One region of the Paenibacillus sp. FSL R5-0623 genome, then DNA from elsewhere that is predicted to be linked to it. Evidence: a T-box and tRNA genes for the amino acid it is inferred to sense, from the RefSeq annotation. Region 1 holds a T-box; the other holds one or more tRNA genes.
What was found. The T-box of region 1 lies ahead of MKY92_RS23545 (valine--tRNA ligase). A T-box ahead of a tRNA ligase gene usually reads a tRNA of that ligase, here a tRNA-Val.

Region 2: it encodes a tRNA-Val, which carries the amino acid that the T-box ahead of MKY92_RS23545 (valine--tRNA ligase) is inferred to sense. The anticodon was not compared.

The regions. Positions count from the first base shown of each region.
Region 1 is NZ_CP150233.1:5,346,768-5,352,990, reverse strand. It holds gene MKY92_RS23555 (RluA family pseudouridine synthase) at 1-216, shown strand, start outside; gene MKY92_RS23550 (LysM peptidoglycan-binding domain-containing protein) at 584-2,167, shown strand; T-box leader at 2,323-2,604, shown strand; gene MKY92_RS23545 (valine--tRNA ligase) at 2,666-5,332, shown strand; gene MKY92_RS23540 (folylpolyglutamate synthase/dihydrofolate synthase family protein) at 5,411-6,223, shown strand, end outside.
Region 2 is NZ_CP150233.1:4,639,795-4,646,017, forward strand. It holds gene MKY92_RS20355 (M1 family metallopeptidase) at 62-2,272, opposite strand; gene MKY92_RS20360 (hypothetical protein) at 2,499-3,179, opposite strand; gene MKY92_RS20365 (recombinase family protein) at 3,215-4,147, opposite strand; tRNA gene MKY92_RS20370 (tRNA-Val) at 4,348-4,419, opposite strand; gene MKY92_RS20375 (hypothetical protein) at 4,624-4,881, shown strand; gene MKY92_RS20380 (GNAT family N-acetyltransferase) at 5,120-5,563, shown strand; gene MKY92_RS20385 (DUF3892 domain-containing protein) at 5,677-5,913, shown strand; gene MKY92_RS20390 (hypothetical protein) at 5,989-6,223, opposite strand, start outside.

The sequences.
Region 1 (6,223 bases):
CGTACACACCAAATTCGTGTACACCTGAGCTACGCGGGACACCCGCTTATTGGTGATGCGTTGTATGGAGGTAGAGCGGATGTCATTGGGCGACAAGCACTTCACGGAGAGATGCTTAAGTTTAGTCATCCTTTAACCGGAGCTATGATTGAAGTGAATGATCCTTGGCCGCCCGATTTCACACAATTGGCAGAGCGTGAGCGTCAAAATTATTAATACACTATATAAGTTCGACTAACTGGTTACACGAGAACGGAGAGGACAGAAATAACGTAAAAAAGCGGAATGTTCGCCTAAAAGCTTTCTGAAAGAAAGCTGCTTCGGAAGCATAAGCTATCCCCGGATTTTCCCTTTATAAAAAGGAATGAAAAAAATCTGGGGATAACAGCGATCGGAAGGTTGTTCTGTCATCGAAGTGGCTAGGTGCAACATTCTCTATTTCGCTTAATATAACAAGGTTTTTCAAAAGGTGGCATGCTCCCCTCATTCAAGGCATATAGATGGGGTAACGAAGGATTTGGACCATGGATCAGTCCCATGAGAAGGATCATGGTGAACATATGCCGAAAGGAGGACGCCACCTTTGTTGAATCAACCTTATGGTTTGCGGTTCGATATTTATGAGCGCGTTCATTTGTCTGAGGGAGTCCCTGCGATTGAGGAATTGGAGGAGATTGAACTATACCCGCGCATTCAAGTCATAGGGCAGGATGATCATGCCACGTTAAGAGGGCATCTTTTACTTACAGGTGCGTACAGAGGAGAAAATGAGGCTTCAGAGGAGCTCAAACATTTCATTCCCGTGGAGATCACAGTGCCGCTGAACCGGGTCAGATCGATTGAGGATATTTCTATCGAGATCGAAAATTTTGACGTGGATCTGTTATCCAATCGCAGTCTGAACATTACAGGCGTATTGTCGCTGCGAGGCATCGAAGGTTTTCCTGTTGAAGAGCCACAAGTGTGGTCAGCAGATGAGTTTACAGTTGTTCATTCGCCTGATGCTCAGCAAACCAACCGTTCCGATGAAGCAGCACAGACAGGTAGCGACCCCAACATATTTGCACAGGAGTACCTGCTCCAGCGGAGTGAGGAAGAGAGACTTGCGAATGCAGCAGAACTTGCATATGGTGCTCCTGAATTCGCTGACCTGTCCACAAGGGAAGAGACGTTGGGGAATAGCGAAGAATCGCAGCAGGAATATGCGAATTCGTCATTGGCCGAGCCACTTCAATCCGAGGAGCAAAGTGCGGAGTACGCTAACGAAAACAGACAACCTGATGCAAACGAAGATCCCGCATCTCTAACGGCGAATACAGATGAATTGGCATCTAATGAGCAATATAGCGAACCTTCTCCGATCTCGTCTTTTATGGCTGAGACCGCTGATCGGTTAGCTTCTTACCCTGAGTCGGAACCATTGCTGCCTCTGGAAGACGAGTCTTCGGGTTGGTCCGAGCCTTCCGCGGATGTATTGCCTGCCAACTCGAGAAGTGCAGATCAAGCAGTCTCAGAGCCTACTGCTCAATCATCTAATGAGTTGGCAGCACGGGATGTACCGGACGCACCAGAGGTATGGCACTTCGAATCAGCGAGATCTGTACCTCAGCAGGAGAATCAGGCAGTTGCCGATGTCCCGGGCGAATCACAGGCGGAGAACTGGCAAGGTGTATTTGCTTCGTCCGAACCAGACAACGCGGAGGAAGACCGACCGTCTTTTGAAGCGACTGGGGTAGACGAGTTCGTACAGAACGAAGCATTTGTTCCTGAACCTGTGGCTGAGACGGAAGACAAGCCGGAGCTGAAGGTTGCTTTTGGCAGCAAAAAAGAATCCGCACCCCGGCAAGAAGAGGGCGTAGGTATCTCTTCCTTGTTATCCTCTGGCAGAGCTGCACGCGATGCTGAAGTGGAGCGAGGTGATGAGGTTCCTGCGGGTGTGGTACAGGAAGAAACGTATCCAGCTGATGATGTGGAATGGAAGAACCTGTTCCTGGGAACAATCGTGGACCAGACCCCATTCCGCAAGGTGAAACTGTGCATTGTTCAGCGAGAAGATACACTGGATGCCATTGCAGATCGTTATCAATTGAGCACGAGGGAACTTCAGTTGTATAACCGATTATCTGAGCAGGTTGTGGAAGAAGGTCAGATATTGTACATCCCTTAATCCGCAGTTAAAGCCTTCGTTACGACCCGTGATCCCCTTGAGGATTGCGGGTTTTTGCATGATTCGTCCTAAACCTGCATTCCAGCGCTCTTTATCCGCTGTTGTCAGGTTGACTATCGCGCACGAGCAAGGTATGATGTGTGTAGGTTTTTTGAAGAACAACGTGGAACGGGAGTAGTAGACAGTATGACCTTTCAGAGAGTGGAATTGCAACGCTGTGAGATTCCGCAGGAACCAACTGATCGAAGTCGCCCGGGAGTTGCCTGTTTGAATACAAGGGATGAATGAGATCTATCGTCATTTGTTTCTGAGGTAGGATGGGCCGGTAGCAGCCGTTATCTGCTTGAAGTGTCACGTCATGTACAGAGGGTGAAGTCTATCTTGCTGTCGGCGTGAAACAAAGGTGGTACCGCGAAAGCTAACCTTTCGTCCTTTGATGGATGAAAGGTTTTTTTTGTTTTTTTTGGCGAAGATGATGAAGTAACGGAGGAATGACACATGTCTGAGGAAAAAAAATCAGCTGCAACAGAAATGCCGACCACTTACGATCCTAAGGCGGCAGAGGATAAATGGTACTCCACCTGGATGGAGCGTGGATATTTCAAAGCCGGTCAACGTAAAGATGCCGAGCCGTATACGATTGTAATTCCACCCCCGAATGTGACCGGGATGCTACACATTGGGCATGCGCTCGATTTTACACTGCAGGATATTCTGATCCGCACCAAACGGATGCAAGGTTATGATGCACTGTGGCTTCCGGGTTCCGACCATGCAGGTATTGCTACCCAAACCAAAGTGGAGCAGAAGCTGCGTGAAGAAGGTCTGACTCGTTATGATCTGGGACGTGAGAAGTTCCTGGAGAAAGTATGGGACTGGAAAGATCAATATGCCACTACCATTCGTCAGCAATGGGGCAAAATGGGATTGTCGCTTGACTACTCACGTGAACGTTTTACGCTGGATGAAGGTCTGTCCCAAGCGGTTCGCAAAGTATTTGTTCAACTGTATGAAAAAGGCCTTATTTACCGAGGCAAACGTATCATTAACTGGGACCCGGTGAACCGGACAGCTCTGTCCGACATTGAGGTTGAATATAAAGAGGTTCAGGGTCACTTGTACCATCTGCGTTACCCGCTCAAAGACGGAAGTGGCTACGTTACCGTGGCAACAACGCGTCCTGAAACGATGCTGGGTGATACAGCGGTTGCTGTTCATCCGAAGGATGAGCGTTATGCAGATATGATTGGTAAAGTACTTGTACTGCCAATCATTGGACGCGAAATTCCAATTATCGCTGATGATTATGTGGATAAAGAGTTCGGAAGTGGTGCAGTTAAAATCACGCCTGCACATGATCCGAATGACTTTGAAGTAGGTCTTCGTCATGATCTGCCTCAAATTACTGTAATGGATGAGAGCGGAACAATGAATGCTGAGGCTGGCAAGTATCAGGGACTGGATCGCAGTGACTGCCGCAAGCAGATTGTTGCTGACTTGAAAGAGCAGGGCGTATTGATCAATATTGAGGATCACACGCATCAGGTTGGACACAGTGAACGTACCGGAGCTGTTGTTGAGCCGTATCTTTCTACACAGTGGTTCGTTGAGATGAAGCCACTTGCAGAGAGAGCGATCAAGAAACAACAGAGCGGCGAAGGGGTTAATTTTGTTCCAGACCGTTTTGAGAAAACCTATCTGAACTGGATCGAAAACGTTCGGGACTGGTGTATTTCCCGTCAACTGTGGTGGGGACATCGCATACCTGCTTGGTATGATGAAGAAACAGGTGAAATCATCGTATCTGCTGAAGATCCAACAACGCTGCCAGAGTATGCTGGACGCAAGCTCAGACAGGACGAAGACGTACTCGATACTTGGTTTAGCTCCGGCTTATGGCCATTCTCCACACTAGGCTGGCCGGAAGATACGGAAGATCTGCAACGTTATTATCCAACAAGTGTACTTGTGACAGGGTATGACATCATATATTTCTGGGTTGCACGTATGATTTTCACTGCATTGGAATTCACGGATGAGATTCCGTTCAAGGATGTGCTGATGCATGGTCTTGTTCGTGATGCAGATGGACGTAAAATGTCCAAATCACTGGGCAACGGTGTAGATCCGCTGGATGTGATTGAGAAATACGGCGCAGATGCAATGCGTTACATGATCTCAACCAGCAGCACGCCAGGTCAGGATCTGCGTTTCCGTTGGGAACGGGTGGAGCAGGCTCGTAACTTTGCCAACAAAATCTGGAATGCTTCGCGCTTTGCATTGATGAATCTGGAAGGATTCACTTATGAGGAACGTGACATTAGCGGAGAGCTTGGTACAGCGGATTATTGGATTTTGCACCGTCTGAACGAAACTTCCCGCGATATTACGCGTCTAATCGAAGCGTATGAATTTGGGGAAACGGGTCGTGTGTTGTATAACTTTATCTGGGATGACCTGTGTGACTGGTACATTGAGTTTGCTAAGCTGTCCTTCTATGGGGAAGATCCGGTTGCCAAGAAGAAAACACAATCCGTGCTTGCTTATGTGCTTGATCAGACCATGCGCCTGATTCATCCGTTTATGCCATACATCTCCGAAGAGATCTGGCAGCATCTGCCGCATGAAGGTGAGACCATTACGCTGGCATCATGGCCAGTATATGATCCTGCTCTGGAGAACCCAGAGGCTGTTGCCGAGATGAACCTGCTGATGGATACCATTCGTGCAGTGCGAAACATTCGTGCAGAAGTGAACGTGCCGATGAGCAAAAAGATCGAGTTGATGGTCAAAGCAAACAGTCCTGAGACGTCCAGCATCATTGAGCGTAACAGTCACTACATCAAACGTTTCTGTAATACGTCCGAGTTCGATAGTGGGCTGGATTTAAACTCACCGGATAAGGCAATGACTGCGATCATTACGGGGGCAGAACTATACTTGCCGCTCGCAGGTCTTATTGATATCGAGCAGGAAGTGGCTCGTTTGGAGAAAGAGTTGGAGAACCTTGAGGGCGAAGTTCTCCGTGTAGAGAAAAAGCTGGCGAATGAAGGCTTTGTAGCCAAAGCTCCTGCCAAAGTTATTGAGGAAGAGCGCGCCAAGCAAGCCGATTATTCCGATAAACGGGATAAAGTGATTGCACGAATCAAGGAACTGAAAGGTTAATATATTTGGGTCGGATGGAGAGCCATTATGCCATCCGGCCGCTTTTTTCACTCAAACTCGGGACCGAAGGTGAATCAGATGACGGAATTAGACGGGACAGATGCAGCAGCTCCTTTACTTACGTATAACGAGGCCGTGGACTGGATCAATGGCCTTATTCCTTTTGGCATCCGACCTGGATTGGAACGAATCGAGAGTCTGATGTCCATGTTAGGCAACCCACACCAACGTCTCAAATTTATTCATGTCGCGGGAACGAACGGCAAAGGTTCGACTTGCGCTTTTTTGACGTCAGTGCTTCTTCAGGCTGGATATGATGTGGGTACTTTTACGTCGCCTTATATCACCAAGTTTACAAACCGTTTTCAATACAACGGTGAGGATATTCCTGAAGAAATCCTGCTTAAGCTCTCGAATCGATTACATCCACTGGTCATGGAAATGGCCTCCACTCCGCTTGGATCACCCACGATGTTTGAGGTATCCACGGCTCTCGCGCTTCTGTACTATGCAGAGGAGTGTTACCCTGACGTTGTGGTATGGGAGACGGGGCTAGGGGGAAGGATGGACGTAACGAATATTGTCGCACCTGTTGTGTCCGTCATCACCAACATTGGTATGGATCATACGGATGTGCTTGGAGATACGATTGAGCAGATTGCTGGAGAAAAGGCAGGTATTATCAAGCCGGGAGTACCCGTTGTGACTTGCGCGACTCAACCCGAAGCTGTGAAGGTGATTCAGGAGAAAGCACAGCAGCTTCAATCAAGCGTGTATTTGGCTGGAGATCAATTCTCTTATCATAGACTGGACAGCAATGAGAACGGACAATCTTTTCATTTTACAGGCCCGTTTCGTGACCTGGACGTTCGCATACGCATGCAGGGCTCA
Region 2 (6,223 bases), 710 kb from region 1:
AACAATTATTTCGTGGTGTTACAGGGGATGCTTTCTTCACTTTTCTAAAACCAATGACTTATTACTCCGCAAAAAATGAAGATATGGGATTCGCTACTTTTTTATTGGATTTCTCTTTGCCTTGGTGATCCAATAGATAGTATTGGTAAAAATCGTTAGTGAATCCGACAGACTCTTGTATTTTCAGCTTAAAAGGTTCATATGCCGCATCACTCAGATGATCCTCATTCCAGAAATAATGAAGCAGCAATCGATTCTGGTTATAAGGATGTTTGATCACATATGCACCAGCAGCGAGAGGTTGATTCATGGTATTCTTCCAAGGAAAACCTGTCTGTTTCGCCCGATCGATCATGCTGGATTTTAAAGCCTGCACCAGACCGTTTGACTTGGCATTGCCAATGACAATAAGGTTGCTGTTGCCGATCTCTTTTTTCATCTTTTGCTTCAGTTCCTTGCGATCCCGTATAACGTCGTATTTCATACCGGTCATATCCAGGAATCCGGTCAACTGATTAACCATATCTTCCTGCTGTTTAGTTGCAAGCTTACTCACCTGATCGCTGAGCACAATGGTTAATTCCTCGCCTTGAAGGACTTTGTCCATCAATCGATTCATTACTTCATAAGGCAGATTAGGGATCATGCCCATGACAGCCTGATACTGTTGTTGTAACATGTCATGTACATAGGCGGCGATCTCTTCCTGTGATAATTGGTATTCCGGCTTTAAGACAAAGTTAGGCTGATATAGAGCCATTTGCATTTCTGTACGTACTTCCTTACCAAGCACATCTTCAATGGTGTGGAGCAGCCCCTCTACCGTTGCATTTTGGTACACGTAGCGTTTGAAATATGTCCTCATGAACTCGTCAAATTTCTCTTCACCGACGGAACGGTAAAGCTGATAGATGGCTTGTCTTCCCTTCTGATAATATACCAAACCTGCCAAATCCCCAGCTTCATCGTTTGTTGACGCAATCGCCATATCTACGGGCGCAGTATCAAACTGTATGGATCTGAACCCATTTAGCTTGTCTCCCTGTTTCTCGGCAAAATACACCATGGAGAAATCAGCAAAGCCTTCATCCAGGAAGGATTCTGTCTCCGAATTATTACCGATCAATGCATGGAACCACTGATGCGCTATTTCATGAACAAATGTTGTGTCTTCTTCTGGAACAGCACCATTTGGAATCTGTCCCATCTGAATGAGCCTCGCATACTCTACGGCAACGCCTTGTACATACGTCTCGACAATTCGGAACTCTGGATAGGGATACTTGCCATATTTTTCACTATAAAAATCAATGACCTTGAATGCCTGATTAATGTACCGGTCAACTATCTTTTTCTTGGATGGATCATCGTTAAAATAGTAGTATTCCACCGTCAGACCGTTACGGGTAGCGCGTTCCACTTGAAGATTAGGACTTGCAAAGAAAACAAACTCCCTCGTATTCTCGGCTACAGCAGACACAATCTTACGTCCATGTTCTGTACTGTCTTGAGTGGTGTTCGTGCCCGGCATAGCTACCTGATACTCATCAGGAACATTTAATTGAACTTCAAAGTCCGATGAGGTGTAATAATCGCTCTCAAATGTTCGACTATACGGTGCCTTGTTCCATTGATGCTTAACCTCGTCGTATACAGACATCACCGGGAACCAGTGTGCACCATTGATCATGTCTTTGTAGTAGGAAACTCGCTCTGAGCCATAGGGTATATTCAACTGAAACTCCAGTTGGAATGATACCGATTCACCTGGTTGTACGGGCTTCTTCAACTGCACGGTCAACGCTTGGTTTTCCTTATGGAAGTCCAGTGATTGGCTATCTGCGGTTACAGCCTGAATATCGATGCCACCCAGAAAGTCCTCCGCTGTTTTCTCCGGATGATCTTCACTAATCTTTTCATTATGCTGTTGGTACATGCTCGCCTGTGTAGACTTGGAGAGGTTTGCATCAGCATATGTATGGAGGACCAGCTGCTGGAGTGCATCCTTGCTTGTGTTTCGATACGTCACCTTCTCGCTCCCCTGGATCGTCATGTCCTTCTCATTCAACCGAGCCTGGATCTGATATTGAATCGGGGTCTGCTCTAGAGAGTCTTTCTGTGTGTTATGTATCTTCGTAGATACAGGCGCTGGGTCTGCTTCCGCGGCAACAACCCCCATGTTGGCAAGTGGGCTTGTTGCCAGTATTAAAGCCAGTGTACCCGCGATCCCTACTCTGGCTAACTTTGATGTAAATGGGTTTGAATAATTCATAAGTTCTCTCCTTCTCCTGTTCTATGTTGACCTCAGAACCAAGTATAGAAGACGAACCTTACGCTGAATTTATGTTTTATTTAAGTTTTGTTTAAAAAGAGGAGAGAAACTGAAGCTATCGCAAATCACATTCATGTTTGTATGTAAAAAAAAGAAAAGAAGCCTTACATTGTAAGGCTTCTCGTATATGATCTGTAGTGGGCTCGAACCACTGACCCCTACCCTGTCAAATAAGTGAGCTCTTACTATCCTTACTCTCTCTGTATAGATGATCGAGTAATTCTTTTATTCCACCCTTGATTTCAACCAATATTTTTTCTTTGCTAATGTAGACCACGTCTAACAATGTGCTTAACATCATTTTCTTCTTCTCTGTTGAAGCATTTGTAAATACATCCCGCCAAACTGGGAGATCATCTTTTAGAGCCTCCATCTCTGATATCTCCATTTTTTTGGAGGATAACAATTGCTCTATTCCCTTAATGTCTTCAGTAGTTTTCTGAATTTCGTTTTCTTTTTTCTCGATAAGACCATTGAGCATTTCTGGTTTGAATGCGCTCTTACCCATTATAGATTTTGGAACCTCAGCGTTTAATGTCACAAGCTCCTCGTAGTTCTCTTCCAGTAAATTTTGCATTGTTTTTATTTTTTCCTCTTCTTCATTAGAAACCTTCTTTTTTAATGATTCAATTTCTGATTGGAAATCTATTGTTCTGAGTTGACTTAAGTATACATCCACTCTTTCTAAGACTTGTCTCTCTACCTTCTTTGAAGAAAATGTTGCCTGTCCGTTACAATCCGTCTTTCCTTGCAATTTTCCACTACAACGGTAACTTTTATTCTGATTGTATCTGACTATTTCTCCATTAGCTGCTTTGTATTTATTTACAAATGTAGTCGTGGTCAATCTAGAATTACAACAACCGCATCTGGCTATTCCAGTTAAAAGTAAACTTCTTTAGTGCTTATGGGAATGGAATTTTCATTTCTTTTTGGATTCTTAGGGTTCTTTTTATCCCTTATATCCTGTACACTATTCCAATCCTCTTCTGAAACTATCATTAATTCAGGGATTGGTTTTGAAAATATATCGTCTCCTTTTTCTTTTCTGTATCTCATTACTCCTTTGTAAATTGGATTCTTAAGTATAACGTTTACAGTAGGAGCACCCCATTGTTTTGCTTTTCTTGTCGGAACATTTTTTTCGTTTAGAAGTTTAGCTATTCTTAATTGTCCGTAACCTTCTTCAAGCACTAGTCGGAATATTTCTTGTACGATCTTTGACTCTTCTTCGTGCTTACACAGTTTTTGCAGTGCTTTTCCTTTTTTATTTACATTACCGGAATCAACACTTTTATACCCGTAGGGAATACCTCCTCCCCTAAAAATACCATCTTCGACCATCTGTATATGTTTTTCGTTGACTCGTTCAGAGGTCTTCCTACTTTCATCGCTTGACTGCCAAAACCTTAAGTAGTTGACCATCCGATCGGTGTATGCTTCAATTTTTTGCTGACCTTCTATTACAGACCACATTTCTACCCCTTTGTTTACAAACCACTCAAGTACAAAGGGAGTCTCATCATCTTTTCTTCCAAGCCTATCAAACATAAATACCAACAAGACATCGAATAAACCATTCTCTGCATCCTCTTTAGCCTTTTGGATAACATCACGCTTCGAGGCAGGTACTTTAAAACCTGATATCCCTTTTTCGGTATATTCCTTAACTAGCTTCCATCCCTCTTGTTTCTCTACCATCTTCCTGCATGCTCGTTGTTGCATTGGAATATCGTTCCCGTCCATCTGACCTTTTGTGGACACTCGATATAGTGCCGCAACACGCTTTATTTGTCCCATTCCATCAACCACCATATCTTTTTTTCTGTATTATTTTTATCGATAGTCGTAACTACTTTCACTGCTTAATTTTATCCAAATTGTACCATTAAGTATGTTTATTATCAACAAAAACCACCTACACATATTATTGGAGGTGGCCATAATATTATATATATAAAAACAACTCCTCTTGAGATATAATTCTCAAAAGAAGTTGCCTTTAATTTTTCATATAGGACGAGTGGGGATCGAACCCACGACCCTTACCCTGTCAAGATAATGCTCTCCCGCTGAGCTATCGCCCTGTAATAATTAAGATGTATCCATCGTGTCCATACTACTAAACTTAGCTGAGCTAACAGATCATGATATATAATTGTTTCCCAATCAAGTAACAGTATCATATCAAGTAACCGTGTTCATTGTCAATGATTTATTTGGTTATAATTCACCCGAAATGGTGCACAATAAAGGAAAGATTACCATTTCTACAACGAGGTGAATTCCCTATGAGAAACATAACAAAATGGTCAAGATCCAATAAACATACATTTACCAAATGCTTCTTCCCCTGCGTTGGGCTTGTGATTCTCAGTACAACCGTTACTGGTTGCGGCTTGGAGAAGGATGAACATACGGTACAATTCCAACAATTACAACAGCCCAATGAAAATGGTGAGTCTCTGCCCGTCTGGCTGGACGTGTACTCCAATTCTGTAATTCAAGATGTATATTCTCCGCGAGGAAGCAGTGAAGTCTTGCCGTGAAGGTTAACAGATGAATTACTCATCTTCATCCCACTTGCGTGAGTATGCTTTCTTGGTCACGTAATACAACAGAGTAATCATTCCCGCCGACATTAACAATGTAATTACCATGATGCCTGCCATGCCCATCACTACCCCCTCCTCTCCCAATATGTTCCAGACTTCACTATACAGGAAAAACATTTTTTTGTATAATTCAGTCTGATATGTCGCGCAAGAGCAGAAAGAAGGAATGGAATTGGCAGCTGAGATTAGTTATGTATCAACAGAAGAACAACTGGAGCAAGCCCTGGGAATTCGCCATCACGTTTTTGTGATCGAGCAACAGGTGCCTGCGGAGATTGAGATTGATCAATATGATGTCATCAGTCCAGATGTGCATCATGTATTGTTAAGTACGGATGGGCAAGCTGTAGCCACAGGACGTCTGATCTATTACAGCAAGGATACGGCCAAAATGCAGCGGATCGCGGTGCTTGAATCTCATCGTTCATTTGGTTATGGACGTGTGCTTCTGCTCGCGATGGAGGAGCTGGCACGTGAACTCGGCTTATCCTATTCTGTACTGGATGCGCAGTGTCAGGCACAGAAATTCTATGAAAAGCTGGGTTATGAAGTGATTTCGGAAGAACCTTTTTATGATGCAGATATTTTGCATGTTCGTATGAGAAAGAGCCTGTAAAACCTCCGCGTTGGCAGGTCTTTATTAGCATATGGTGCATACTTCCGATGAATTGGGATAGGCTAATCAGGTAAGCAGATTCCTATCTCGTCATATAAGGAGAGTGTGACATCATGGATCAAACAACACGTGAGAGTTTCACAGCTGTACAGAAAAATGGTGACGGTGACCTGACAGCCTTTCAGACTTCAGCAGGACGTGTACTGGATTATCAGCAGGCCCTTACAGAAGTACAGGCTGGCGCTATTGCCGGTGTGAATGTATTTAAAGGCAAGGATGGCGAAATGTACATTCGCGGCGATGCCGACGGTGACCCAACTAACAACCTGGACCAACTTCCCCATTTCTAAAATAGATGCACATGTCGTACATGTGACACAGTAAGCGCCGATCCGGATATCCGGGTTGGCGTTTTCTTATTATGATCAGTAGTCCGTAAAATATTTTACGGAGTCCCCGGAAGACTGGCTTTTGCGAATCGGCTGTTGTACCTGTTCCCAAGCCTGCAATATCTGTATCCCTTCCAGAGTAGACCGGTTCTCCCAGGCGATATGCCCGGTGCGTTCAAGCTCCAGCAATGACTCATGAATGAATGCTTTGCTTCGTCCGGTCTTGTTCTCCAGTTCATCCATTCGCGGCAACCTGCGCCGTTGCCCTGCA